One region of the Streptomyces sp. NPDC005423 genome, then DNA from elsewhere that is predicted to be linked to it. Evidence: riboswitches for the same ligand, from Rfam matches in the RefSeq annotation. Region 1 holds a riboswitch; each other region holds the start of a gene.
What was found. Region 1 has a riboswitch for cobalamin ahead of ABZT12_RS11070 (ribonucleoside-diphosphate reductase subunit alpha). Riboswitches for the same ligand answer to the same signal wherever they lie in the genome.

Region 2: another riboswitch for cobalamin. It lies ahead of ABZT12_RS21055 (cobalamin biosynthesis protein); the one in region 1 lies ahead of ABZT12_RS11070 (ribonucleoside-diphosphate reductase subunit alpha).
Region 3: another riboswitch for cobalamin. It lies ahead of ABZT12_RS21645 (CbtB-domain containing protein); the one in region 1 lies ahead of ABZT12_RS11070 (ribonucleoside-diphosphate reductase subunit alpha).

The regions. Positions count from the first base shown of each region.
Region 1 is NZ_JBEXET010000007.1:3,954-8,158, forward strand. It holds gene ABZT12_RS11065 (ribonucleotide-diphosphate reductase subunit beta) at 1-76, opposite strand, end outside; gene ABZT12_RS11070 (ribonucleoside-diphosphate reductase subunit alpha) at 127-2,496, opposite strand; cobalamin riboswitch at 2,619-2,781, opposite strand; gene mctP (monocarboxylate uptake permease MctP) at 2,922-4,205, opposite strand, start outside.
Region 2 is NZ_JBEXET010000019.1:74,350-78,554, reverse strand. It holds gene ABZT12_RS21065 (inorganic phosphate transporter) at 71-1,336, shown strand; gene ABZT12_RS21060 (hypothetical protein) at 1,382-1,603, shown strand; cobalamin riboswitch at 1,737-1,879, shown strand; gene ABZT12_RS21055 (cobalamin biosynthesis protein) at 1,980-2,921, shown strand; gene ABZT12_RS21050 (cobyric acid synthase) at 2,918-4,205, shown strand, end outside.
Region 3 is NZ_JBEXET010000020.1:68,867-73,071, reverse strand. It holds gene ABZT12_RS21660 (pyruvate carboxylase) at 1-290, shown strand, start outside; gene ABZT12_RS21655 (FAD binding domain-containing protein) at 347-1,063, opposite strand; gene ABZT12_RS21650 (enoyl-CoA hydratase/isomerase family protein) at 1,256-2,332, shown strand; cobalamin riboswitch at 2,366-2,516, shown strand; gene ABZT12_RS21645 (CbtB-domain containing protein) at 2,621-2,770, shown strand; gene ABZT12_RS21640 (CbtA family protein) at 2,805-3,671, shown strand; gene ABZT12_RS21635 ((2Fe-2S)-binding protein) at 3,668-4,205, shown strand, end outside.

The DNA of each region.
Region 1 (4,205 bases):
GGAGGTCCACCTCCTCGACGGTCCAGGTGTTCTTGATCGCGTCCCGGTACCGCTCGTAGAAGTCGGGGTAGCGCATCGGACGCAGGGTCAGCTCGAAGCCCGGGTCGAGCAGGTTCTTGGCGGTCGTCACTGGCAGGCCTCGCAGGCTTCGGGGTTCTCGAGGGAGCAGGCCACCGCGTCGGGGTCGGCGGTCCGCTGGACGGGCGGGGGCGCGGCCTCCTGGGCCCGGGCCGCGCGGGCGATCCGGGTCGCGGGGCGCGAACGCAGGTAGTACGTCGTCTTCAGGCCCGACTTCCAGGCGTACGAGTACATCGAGGAGAGCTTGCCGATGGTCGGCGTCTCCAGGAACAGGTTCAGCGACTGGGCCTGGTCCAGGTACGGGGTGCGGGCGGCGGCCATGTCGATCAGGGCGCGCTGCGGGATCTCCCACGCCGTGCGGTACAGGGCGCGCACCTCGGCCGGGATCCAACTGAAGCCCTGCACCGAGCCGTTGGCCTCGCGCAGCGCCTCCCGGGTGCGGGCGTCCCAGACGCCGAGCGCCTTCAGGTCGTCCACCAGGTAGGAGTTGACCTGGAGGAACTCACCGGAGAGCGTCTCGCGCTTGAACAGGTTGGAGACCTGCGGCTCGATGCACTCGTAGACGCCCGCGATGGAGGCGATGGTGGCGGTCGGCGCGATCGCCAGCAGCAGCGCGTTGCGCAGTCCGCCGGCGGCGATCCGCTCGCGCAGCGCCGCCCAGCGCTCCGGCCAGGCCGGGGTCGTGTCGTAGTGGTCGGGGTGCAGGACACCGCGGGCGGTACGCGTCTTCTCCCAGGCGGGCAGCGGGCCGCCGCGCTCGGCGAGGGCCGCGGACGCCTCGTACGCGGCGAGCATGACGCGCTCGGCGATCCGGGTGGAGAGCGCCTTCGCCTCGGGCGAGTCGAAGGGCAGCCGCAGCGCGAAGAAGACGTCCTGGAGGCCCATCGCGCCCAGACCCACCGGGCGCCAGCGGGAGTTGGAGCGGCCCGCCTGCTCGGTCGGGTAGAAATTGATGTCGACGACCCGGTCCAGGAAGGTGACCGCCACGCGCACGGCCTCGTCCAGCCGCTCCCAGTCCATGTCGCCCCGCGCCGCGTCGACGAACGCGCCGAGGTTGACCGAGCCCAGGTTGCAGACGGCGGTCTCCGAGTCGTCGGTGACCTCCAGGATCTCCGTGCAGAGGTTGGAGGAGTGCACGGTGTGGCCCGGCTCGGCGGTCTGGTTGGCGGTGCGGTTGGCCGCGTCCTTGAAGGTCATCCAGCCGTTGCCGGTCTGCGCCAGGGTGCGCATCATCCGGCCGTACAGCTCGCGGGCCGGGATGGTCCTCCGGGCCAGTCCCGCCGCCTCCGCCGCGCGGTAGGCCGCGTCGAACTCCTCGCCCCACAGGTCGACCAGGTCCGGCACGTCGGAGGGGGAGAACAGCGACCAGACGCCGTCCTCGTTGACCCGGCGCATGAACTCGTCCGGGATCCAGTGCGCGAGGTTGAGGTTGTGCGTACGGCGGGCGTCCTCACCGGTGTTGTCCCGCAGCTCCAGGAACTCCTCGATGTCGGCGTGCCAGGTCTCCAGGTAGACCGCGGCCGCGCCCTTGCGCCGGCCGCCCTGGTTCACCGCGGCGACCGAGGCGTCGAGGGTCTTCAGGAACGGGACGATGCCGTTGGAGTGCCCGTTGGTGCCCCGGATCAGCGAACCGCGCGCCCGGACGCGGCTGTACGACAGCCCGATGCCGCCCGCGTGCTTGGAGAGACGGGCCACCTGGTGGTAGCGGTCGTAGAGGGAGTCCAGCTCGTCGCGCGGGGAGTCGAGGAGGTAGCAGGAGGACATCTGGGGGTGCCGGGTACCGGAGTTGAAGAGCGTCGGGGAGGACGGCAGGTAGTCCAGGCGGCTCATCAGCCCGTAGAGCGCGGCGACTTCGTCCACGGCGCGGGGGGTGTCGTCCTCGGCGAGGCCGGCGGCGACGCGCAGCAGGAAGTGCTGCGGTGTCTCGACGACCTTGCGGGTGATCGGGTGCCGCAGCAGGTAGCGGCTGTGCAGGGTGCGCAGCCCGAAGTAGCCGAAGCGGTCGTCGGCCCGCTCGTCGATCAGGGCGTCGAGGCGGACGCCGTGGACGCGCACGAACTCGGCGGTGCGGTCCGCGATCAGGCCCTCGCGGTGGCCCACGGCGACGGACCCGGTGAAGGACGTGACGCCCTGCGAGGCGGCCTCGGCGGCGATGCCGATCGTCAACAGCCGGGCGGCCAGCCGCGAGTAGGCGGGGTCCTCGGAGATCAGGCCCGCGGCCGCCTCGGTGGCCAGCTCGCGCAGCTCCGTCTCGTCCGCCCGGGCGGACCGGCCGCGCAGCGCGGCGGCGGCGACCCTGCCGGGGTCGGCGTCGGGCAGGTCGGCGGTCAGCTCGGTCAGGGTCCGCAGCAGCGCGGTCCCGGGACCGTCCGTCCGTACTGGGTCCGCTGAGACCGGCTCTGCTGGCGCGATGGTCACGTTGGGGCTCTCCCTCGCTCGGCACAGGGCCTGGCGCGGGGCAGGCGGCAGCACACGAGCGCACGGGGCGTCGCCTCCGCCGGCCCACTCCACGAGGCCCGGACGTCAGGCGCCTGGCCGGGTCGGCCGGGCGCGCTGTCGGCAGGTCCTCGGACTGACCGGGCGTGCGAAAGCACGCAAGTACACCGTTGCGGGACAGTTCCGGATTCGCACCGGATTCCCCTGCGGCGACAGCGAGCATGAGCATACATCTTGTGCCGGGCTGCCGAGACGCCACCAGATGTTGTGTCAGGGTGGTGTCGGAGCGTCAACTCGTAGGTGAGGAGAGTGATCACTCCGCGGCCCCGCGGCGCACGCCGACGGGCCGCCGGCAACCTGCTGCCGACGGCCCGTCGCGGGGTGGCGGGACTCTGTTGGGGGTGGGCTCAGTGGGCGGGAGCCGCGGTCGCCGGCGGCAGTTCCGCCTGTACGCCCGGGTCGCCGGCGTCCGCCGTGTAGTCGGCGGGGCTGGTCTCGTCGACGCCTTCGGGTGCCTTGAACGCCTTCAGGGCGAAGGTCAGCACGACCGTGACGACGACGTTCAGGACGAACGCGGTGAGGCCGATGTAGCCGATCTCGCCGATGCCGGGGATCTCCTTGGAGGAGCCGCCGAAGTGGGCCTGGGTCGGCGAGGCCACCCCGTACGCGGCGAGGGTGCCGTAGATCATGCCTACCGCCCAGCCCGCGAGCAGGGCCCAGCGGTGGAACCAGCGGGTGAAGAGGCCGCCGACCAGGGCCGGGAAGGTCTGAAGGATCCAAATGCCGCCGAGGAGCTGGAAGTTGATGGCGACCGTCTTGTCCATGGTGAGGACGAAGACCAGCGCGCCCACCTTCACCAGCAGCGAGACCAGCTTGGAGACCCTGGTCTCCTGGGCCGGGGTCGCGTCGGGCTTGATGAAGTCCCGGTAGATGTTGCGGGTGAACAGGTTCGCCGCCGCGATCGACATGATCGCCGCCGGCACCAGTGCGCCGATGCCGATCGCCGCGAACGCCACACCGGCGAACCAGGCCGGGAACATGTCCTCGAAGAGCTGCGGGATCGCCAACTGCCCGTTGGTCACCTTCACTCCGGCCGCGATCGCCATGAAGCCCAGCAGCGCCAGCAGACCGAGCATCAGCGAGTACAGCGGCAGCAGCGTGGTGTTGCGGCGGATCACCTCACGGCTCTTGGAGGAGAGCGTCGCGGTGATCGAGTGCGGGTACATGAAGAGCGCGAGCGCGGAGCCCAACGCCAGGGTGGCGTACGTCCATTGACCCGCCGGGGCGGGGACGAGACCGCCCGCTCCCGCCGCGGTGAACTTGGCGCCCGCCTTGGCGAAGACGGAGCCGAATCCGCCGAGCTTGATCGGGATGTAGATGATCGCCACCGCGATGACGATGTAGATCAGCGAGTCCTTCACGAACGCGATCAGCGCGGGCGCCCGCAGCCCCGACGAGTAGGTGTACGCGGCCAGCACCCCGAAGGCGATGAACAGCGGCAGGTCCTTCACGAACCAGTTGGCATGGGCGCCGCCGCCCACCCCCAGCACGTCCAGCACGGCCTGGATCCCGACCAGTTGGAGCGCGATGTACGGCATCGTCGCCAGGATGCCGGTGACCGCCACCGCCAGCGAGAGCCCCTTCGACCCGAAGCGCCCCCGCACGAAGTCCGAGGTCGTCACGTACCCGTG
Region 2 (4,205 bases), on a different contig from region 1:
AGTTCATCTTCCGTTCACTCAGGTTGCCTACGGTCAACCAGCCAATGACTTCGAACGATTGCCTGGGTAAATGGAAAACTTCTCGCTGATCCTCGCGATTGTGGTAATAACCGCACTCGCGTTCGATTTCACGAACGGTTTTCACGACACCGCCAACGCGATGGCCACCACCATCTCGACCGGTGCGCTCAAGCCCAAGGTCGCGGTGGCCATGTCCGCCGCGCTCAACCTTGCGGGCGCCTTCCTCTCCGTGGAGGTCGCCAACACGATCTCCAAGGGTCTCGTCGACGAGAACGGCATTCGTCCCGAGGTCATCTTCGCCGCCCTGGTCGGCGCGATCCTCTGGAACCTGGTGACCTGGCTGGTCGGGCTGCCGTCCAGCTCCTCGCACGCCCTGATGGGCGGTCTGATCGGCGCCACCATCGCCTCGGCGGGCACCGGCGCGGTCCACGGCGACGTCCTCGTCACCAAGGTGCTGATCCCGGCCGTCGCGGCCCCGATCGTCGCGGGCGCCGCGGCGCTGATCGCCACCCGGTTCTCCTACGCGCTGAGCAGGAACGCCGGCGGCCAGTCCGCCAAGAAGGGCTTCCGCGTCGGCCAGATCGCCTCCGCCGGCCTGGTCTCGCTCGCCCACGGCACCAACGACGCGCAGAAGACGATGGGCATCATCACCCTCGCCCTGGTCGCCGGCGGCGCCGTCGCCCCCGACTCCGACCCGCCCACCTGGGTCATCCTCTCCGCCGGTCTGGCCATCGCGATGGGCACCTACATCGGCGGCTGGCGCATCATCCGCACGATGGGCAGGGGGCTGACCGACCTCCAGCCGCAGCAGGGCTTCTCCGCCCAGACCAGCGCGGCCACCGTCATCCTGGCCTCCTCGCACCTCGGCTTCTCGCTCTCCACCACGCACGCCGTCTCCGGTTCGGTGATGGGTGCCGGGCTCGGCCGCAAGGGCGGGGTGGTGCGCTGGTCGACCGCGACCCGGATGTTCGTCGCCTGGGGTCTGACGCTGCCGGCCGCCGCGCTGGTGGGCGCGGGCGCCGAGTCGGTCACCGGCCTCGGTGACTGGGGCACCGCCCTGGTGGCCGTCTTCCTGATCGCCTCCAGCGCCGCGATCTGGAAGTTCTCCCGCCGCCAGGTCATCGACGCCTCGAACGTCAACGCCTCCGAGGAGCCCGCGGGTGTGGTCACCACGGCGATCGCCGCCGTGAGCCCGCCCCCCGCGGGGTCGACGGTGACCGAGGACCTCACCGCCACCATCCCGGCCCCCGCCCCGGCTCCCGTCCCCGCCACGGCCGTCGTCGACCCGGCGGTCCCGCCGGCCGCCGCCGTCTGAGTCCGCGCCCCGGTCAACTCCCCCGGTTACTAAGGAAGCAGCAGCATGGACATCGACTGGGCAGCCCTCGGCTCCGTCTTCGGCGTCAGCCTCGTGATCACCGTGGCGCTCGTGGCCGTCTTCACCCTCGGCATCACCGCCCTCTCCCGCCGCGAACGCGCCACGGCGCAGGGCGACTCCGCGACCCTCGCCCTCACCGGCGCCTGTGTGTGCTTCGCGGCCTGCACGGCGGCGGTGGCGTACGGGATCTCGCTGATCGTCGCCTGACGGCACACCACCCGGCACCGGCCGGAGGGCGGGACGGACCACCGTTCCGCCCTCCGGCCTTCCGCGCGCTCTCCAGCCCCTCTCGTGTGGGCCTCAGCACACTCTCCCTTCGCAGGTCAACAGCAAGTTGACGGCTCTTCCGGCCCCGTGGTGGACTGCCGGAGCCATGTACGGCGACAGGAGAGGAAGCCGGTGTGAATCCGGCGCGGTCCCGCCACTGTCACCGGGGTAGGTAGCCCCGGGAGCCAGGAACTCTCATCGCCGGTCTCGTCGAACCAGGGCGTGGACACCCTGAGTGAGGACATATCGCCATGCTCGGCTGCCGATCGAGGTTCAGTACCAGCGCCCTGTCCGGCCCGGCGACCGGCTGAGCCCGGTGCGTGCCGATCGCGTCTTCGCGTACGGCGCCGCCGCCGGCCTTCTCGGCGACCACCTGCTCGGCGATCCGCGCCGCGGCCATCCGGTGGCCGCGTTCGGGCGGGCCGCGGGCGCCGTGGAACGGGTGCTGTGGCGAGACCACCGCGGGTGGGGAGCGCTGCACACCGGCGTCTGCGCGGGCGGCGCCGTCGCCCTCGCGGCCGGTGCCGTGCGCTGCGTACGCCCCTCTCGTGCCGCCTCCGTCGCCCTCACCGCCGCCGCCACCTGGGCCGTCGTCGGCGGCACCTCGCTCGCGCGCGAGGCCCGCACCATCGGGCGCGCCCTGGCGGACGGGGACGTCGAGGGCGCCCGTGAGCGGCTGCCGCACCTGTGCGGCCGGGACCCGCAGGCGCTCGACGCCGACGGGATCGCCCGGGCCGTCGTCGAGTCCGTCGCCGAGAACACCTCCGACGCCGTCGTGGGCGCCCTGGTCTGGGGAGCGCTCGGCGGAGTGCCCGGGCTCGTCGGGTTCCGGGCGGTGAACACACTCGACGCCATGGTCGGCCACCGGTCGCCCAGGTACCGGCGGTACGGCTGGGCCGCCGCCCGCCTCGACGATCTGGCCGGCTGGCCGGGCGCCCGGCTCACCGCCGTCCTCGCGGCGGCCGCCGGCGACGACCCGCGGGGTGCCGTGCGCGCCTGGCGGAGCGACGCCGTGCACCACCCGAGCCCCAACGCCGGTCCCGTGGAGGCCTCGTTCGCGGGCGCCCTCGGCGTCCGGCTGGGCGGCACGCTCTCCTACGGGGGCCGGGTCGAGCACCGGCCCGAACTGAACGGCTCCGGCCGCGCGGTGGACGTGTCCGACATCGAACGGGCGGTACGGCTCTCCCGGCGCGTCGGGCTGCTGGCGCTGGGCGTCGCGGTCGCCGGCCGGTACCTCGTGAAGGGAGGCAGGGCATGAGCGGCGGACTGCTGGTCGCCGGCACCACCTCGGACGCCGGCAAGAGCGTCGTCACCGCCGGGATCTGCCGGTGGCTGGTGCGGCAGGGCGTGCGGGTCGCGCCGTTCAAGGCGCAGAACATGTCCCTCAACTCGTTCGTCACCCGTGAGGGCGCCGAGATCGGCCGGGCTCAGGCCATGCAGGCACAAGCGTGCCGGATCGAGCCGACCGCGCTGATGAACCCCGTACTGCTGAAGCCCGGCGGCGACCGGAGCAGTCAGGTCGTGCTCATGGGCCGGCCGGTGGGGGAGATGACCGCCCGCGGCTATCACGGCGGACGGCAGGAGGCGCTGCTCGGCACCGTGCTGGACTGTCTGGCCGAGTTGCGGGGCACGTATGACGCGGTGATCTGTGAGGGGGCCGGCAGTCCCGCCGAGATCAATCTGCGGCGGACCGACATCGTCAACATGGGGATCGCCCGCAACGCGCGGCTGCCGGTGCTCGTGGTGGGCGACATCGACCGCGGGGGCGTCTTCGCCTCCTTCTTCGGGACCCTCGCGCTGCTGAGCCCGGAGGACCAGGAGTTCGTCGCCGGGTTCCTCGTCAACAAGTTCCGCGGCGACGTCTCCCTCCTCGAACCGGGCCTGGACATGCTGAAGGGCCTCACCGGCCGCCGTACGTACGGTGTCCTGCCCTACCGGCACGGCCTCGGGATCGACGAGGAGGACGGGATGGGCCTCTCGCCGCGCGGCACCGTGCGCGCGTCGAGCACCGCGCCGCCCGTCGGTGAGGACGTGCTGCGGGTCGCCGTCTGCGCGATCCCCCTGATGTCCAACTTCACCGACGTGGACGCGCTGGCCGCCGAACCGGGCGTCGTGGTGCGGTTCGTGGACCGGCCCGAGGAGCTGGCCGACGCCGACCTCGTCGTGATCCCCGGCACCCGCGGCACGGTCCGCGCGCTGGAGTGGCTGCGTGAGCGGGGACTCGCGGACGCGCTGGTCCGCAGGGCCGCCGAGGGGCGTCCCGTGCTCGGTGTCTGCGGCGGCTTCCAGATCCTCGGCGAGCACATCGACGACGAGGTGGAGAGCCGGCGGGGTCCGGTGGCGGGGCTCGGGGTGCTGCCCGTGCGGGTGCGGTTCGCCCGCGAGAAGACGCTGACCCGGCCGGCCGGCGAGGCTCTCGGCGAGCACGTCGAGGGGTACGAGATCCATCACGGTGTCGCCGAAGTCATGGGCGGGGAGAGCGTGTTCACCGATGCCGAGGGACGGGCTCTGGACGGCTGCCGGGTCGGCCGGACCTGGGGCA
Region 3 (4,205 bases), on a different contig from region 1:
GACAGTTGCGGCCGATCCAGGTCCGCGACACCTCGGCCGCCTCCGACGTACCGGTCACCGAGAAGGCCGACCGGTCCGACTCCGGTCAGGTGGCGGCGCCGTTCGCCGGGGTGGTCACCCTCGCGGTCACCGAGGGCGACGAGGTCGCGGTGGGCGGCACGGTGGCCACCATCGAGGCGATGAAGATGGAGGCCGCGATCACCGCTACGAAGGCGGGCCGGGTGACCCGGCTGGCCATCAACCGCATCCAGCAGGTGGAGGGCGGCGACCTGCTGGTCCAGATCAGCTGAACTCCGTTGTAGCTACGGGCCGTTGGGGCGATGTCCGCCCCGGCGGCCCGTGGCGCTCAGCGGGCGAGCAGCCCGGTGACCTCCGCGCGGACCACGTCCCACGCCGGGGCGTCCAGCGCGCCGGCCGTCGTCCCGTGCAGCGCGTCGAGGACCTGCTCGGCGGTGGAGCCGGCCGCGCGGTCGACGCTCTCGCAGAGCACGTCGTAGCCGACGCGGACGGCGACCCGCAGGCGGCTCCCCCCGCCGTCGGCCGCGTGCAGCGCGGCGGCCACCACCAGCGGCGGCGCTCCGCCCGCCGCGCCCGGCAGCTTGCGGTAGCGGCTGGCGAGCGGCTCCCGCCAGCGCAGCCCGAGCAGCAGCCGGCCCTTGGCCGGCACCTCGGCCGGCTCGGTCTCGTACATGTCGTCCGGTTCCAGCACCAGCGCCCGGGCCTCCAGGACGAGGGCCGCGGGCAGCAGACACCGCAGCGTGCTGCCGGCCATGTTGCCGCCGACCGTGGCCGTACGGCGCACCGCCCCGGTGCCGACGGTGGCCGCCGCCCGGCGCAGCGTCTCGGGCACGCGGTCGTCGATCTGGTGCAGCACCACGGCCGCGCCCAGCGTCTCGCGCCCGATCGCGGTGGCCTCCGGCAGCTCGCGCAGCGACATCGCGTACTCCGGGAAGCCGTCGCGCTGCCACCCGGCCCACACCAGCGTCGCGCCGCCTATCGGCACCGCCCCCTCGGCCAGGCACCGCTGTGCTTCGGACACGGACGTGGGCAGACGCAACAGCACGGCGGCGGACCTGCTTTCCGGGAACGTGGCGGCCGGTGTGCGGAGTGCCCCGGCGACCGGACCGTCGAACCGGCTCATCCTCCCCGGACGCGCGGGGGCGCGTCCAGGGCTCGTTCGCGCGGCGGGTGCGCGTCTCCGCCCGGCCCCGCACCTGGCCGGCCCGGCCGGAAACCGGCATGTCATGGTGGCCCGATGACGGAACGAGGCGCTCGGACGACCGACCACGAGGAACCCGTACTGCTGCGCACCGAGGGACGCGCCGGGTATCTCACGCTCAACCGCCCCGAAGCGCTCAACGCCCTCAGTCACGCCATGGTCCGCCGTATCCACCGGGCGCTGACCGAGTGGGAGGACGACCCGGCCGTGCGGACCGTGGTGCTCACCGGCGCGGGCGAGCGGGGCCTGTGCGCGGGCGGCGACATCCGCGCCATCCACGCCGACGCCCGCGACGGTGACGGCACCGCCTCCGCCGCGTTCTGGCGGGACGAGTACCACCTCAACTCCCGGATCGCGCACTACCCGAAGCCGTACGTGGCCGTCATGGACGGCATCGTGATGGGCGGCGGCGTCGGCCTCTCCGCCCACGGCGGGGTGCGGATCGTCACCGAACGCTCCAGGGTCGCCATGCCGGAGACCGGCATCGGGTTCGTTCCCGACGTCGGCGGCACCCACCTGCTCGCCCGCGCGCCCGGTGAACTCGGCACCCATCTGGCGCTGACCGGTGCCGTCGCGGGCGCGGCCGACGCGCTGCTGTGCGGCCTCGCCGACCACTTCGTGCCCTCGCACGCAATGCCCCGGCTCCTCGACGGCCTCGCCCACGCGCCGGTACCGGAGGTCCTGAGCCGGTACGCGGGGACCGCGTCGCCCGGCCAACTCGCCGCCGCCCGCGGGTGGATCGACGTCTGCTACGCGGCGGACACCGTCGAGGAGATCCTCGGGCGGCTCCTCGGACACGGCGGCAGCGCCGCCAAGGAGGCCGCCGAGACCCTGCTCTCCCGGTCGCCCACCTCGCTCAAGGTGACCCTGGCCGCACTGCGCCGGGCCCGCCGGCTGGGCCGGCTGGAGAGCGTCCTCGACCAGGAGTACCGGGTCTCCTGCGCGGCCCTCGCCGCACCCGACCTCGTGGAGGGCATCCGCGCCCAGGTCATCGACAAGGACCGCGACCCGCGGTGGAGCCCGCCCACCCTCGCCGAGGTCACCGAGGCGGACGTCGAGCGCTTCTTCGCCCCGCTCGGCGGGCGTGAACTGGGCCTCGCCGCAGGGGAGTAGACGATCTCCCGGGCACGTCCGGCACCGACGCTCGATTGACGCCCCCGAGAAGGGGGCCGTACGCTCGCCCTGTAGTGAAGGCATAAGGAAGCTGGTGAGAATCCAGCACGGTCGCGCCACTGTGAGCCCGCCACCGGAAGGTGACAGGTGAGTCAGACACTGACCCTTCACTCCGCCCGCACACGCAAGGGACGCACGATCCCCTAAGGAGGGCTCACCTTGAGCAGCGTTTCCACTTCCCCCCGCCCGGTGTCCACGCCGGTCGTCCTGCCGGTCTCCAAGTCCGTTCTGTGGCTGGTCGGTTCGGCGCTGATCGCGCTCGCCGTCTACTACTTCGTCGGCGTCGACCAGGGCGCCGTGTCGGTGTTCGGCAACGACATGCACGTCCACGAGTTCGTCCACGACGCGCGTCACTTCCTCGGCTTCCCCTGCCACTGACCTCGTCGGCACCCGGACGTACGGACAACTCGACATGGAAAAGAAGCTCCTCCTGCGCGGCGTACTCGCCGGCGCGGTGGCGGGCCTGCTCGCGTTCGTCTTCGCGCGCATCTTCGCCGAGCCGCAGATAGACAAGGCCATCGACTACGAGACCGGTCGCGACGCCGTCCAGAACACCCTGGACAAGGCGGCCGGCCTGCCCGTCGAGGCGGGCGACCCCGACCTGTTCAGCCGCACCATCCAGGCCAACGTCGGCATCGGCGTCGGCATGGTCTTCTTCGGGATGGCGATGGGCGCCCTGTTCGCCGTCGCCTACACCGTGTGCCTGGGCCGCACCGGCGGTCTGCGGGCCCGCTCCCTGGCCCTGCTGGTGGCCGGCGGCGGGTTCCTCGGCATGTACCTGGTGCCGTTCCTCAAGTACCCGGCCAACCCGCCGGCGATCGGCCACGAGGAGACCATCCAGCAGCGCAGCGCCCTGTACCTGATCATGGTCGTGTGCTCCGTCGCCTTCCTCGCCGGAGCCGTCTGGCTCGGCAACCGGCTCCAGGCGCGCTTCGGCAACTGGAACGCCACGCTGCTGGCCGGCGCCGCGTTCGTCGTCGCGATCGGGATCGTCATGCTGCTCCTGCCGCAGCTCGGCCACCTCGCGTCCAACAAGGAGAACTACGGCAACCAGGCGACCGAGACCCCGCTGCCGCTGACCGATACCAAGGGCACCATCGTCTACCCGGGCTTCCCCGCCGACGTGCTGTTCGCCTTCCGCCTCTACTCCGTCGCCGCGCAGCTGGTCCTCTGGACCGCTCTCGGTCTGGTCTTCGCGCCACTGGCCGAGCGGCTGCTCGCGCCCACGCGGCCGGACGCCGTCGCCCCCTCGCAGGAGCCGGACCCGGTCGCGGCATGACCGCTCCTCCCACGGCGAGCGCGGTGATCGAGGAGATCACCGCGCTCGGCCCGTTCTTCGCCGTCCGCACCCATCCGTCCGGCACCGCGCCGCCCGAGCCCTGGCAGCGGTTCACCCGAGCCCTGCTGGAAGCCCGGGTGAACGGCGTACGCGACTCGCTGGCGGCGATGGGCGGCCGGCCGGCCGGCACGGTCGAGCTCCGGGTCGCGGCGTCCGTCGCCCATCTCGGGCTGGCCGCCCGGCTGGTCTCTCCCGCCCTGGCCGCCGCCGTCCTGCACGGCCGTGTCCCGGCACCGCGCCTCGCGGAGCTGCGGTGGCAGCCGGTGCTCGGCGCCCCGGTCCCGCTGTCGCTGCCCGACGACGCCTTCGCGGGCGCCCCCGCCCGGGAACCGGCCCGGCTCGCCGAGCTGCTCAGCGACCGGCTGCTGAACGGCCCGCTGACCGAACTCGCCGACGCCATGGGGGAGTTCTCGGTGTCGCGGCACATCCTGTGGGGCAACACCGCCTCGGCGGTCAACGGAGCCGTGACCATGA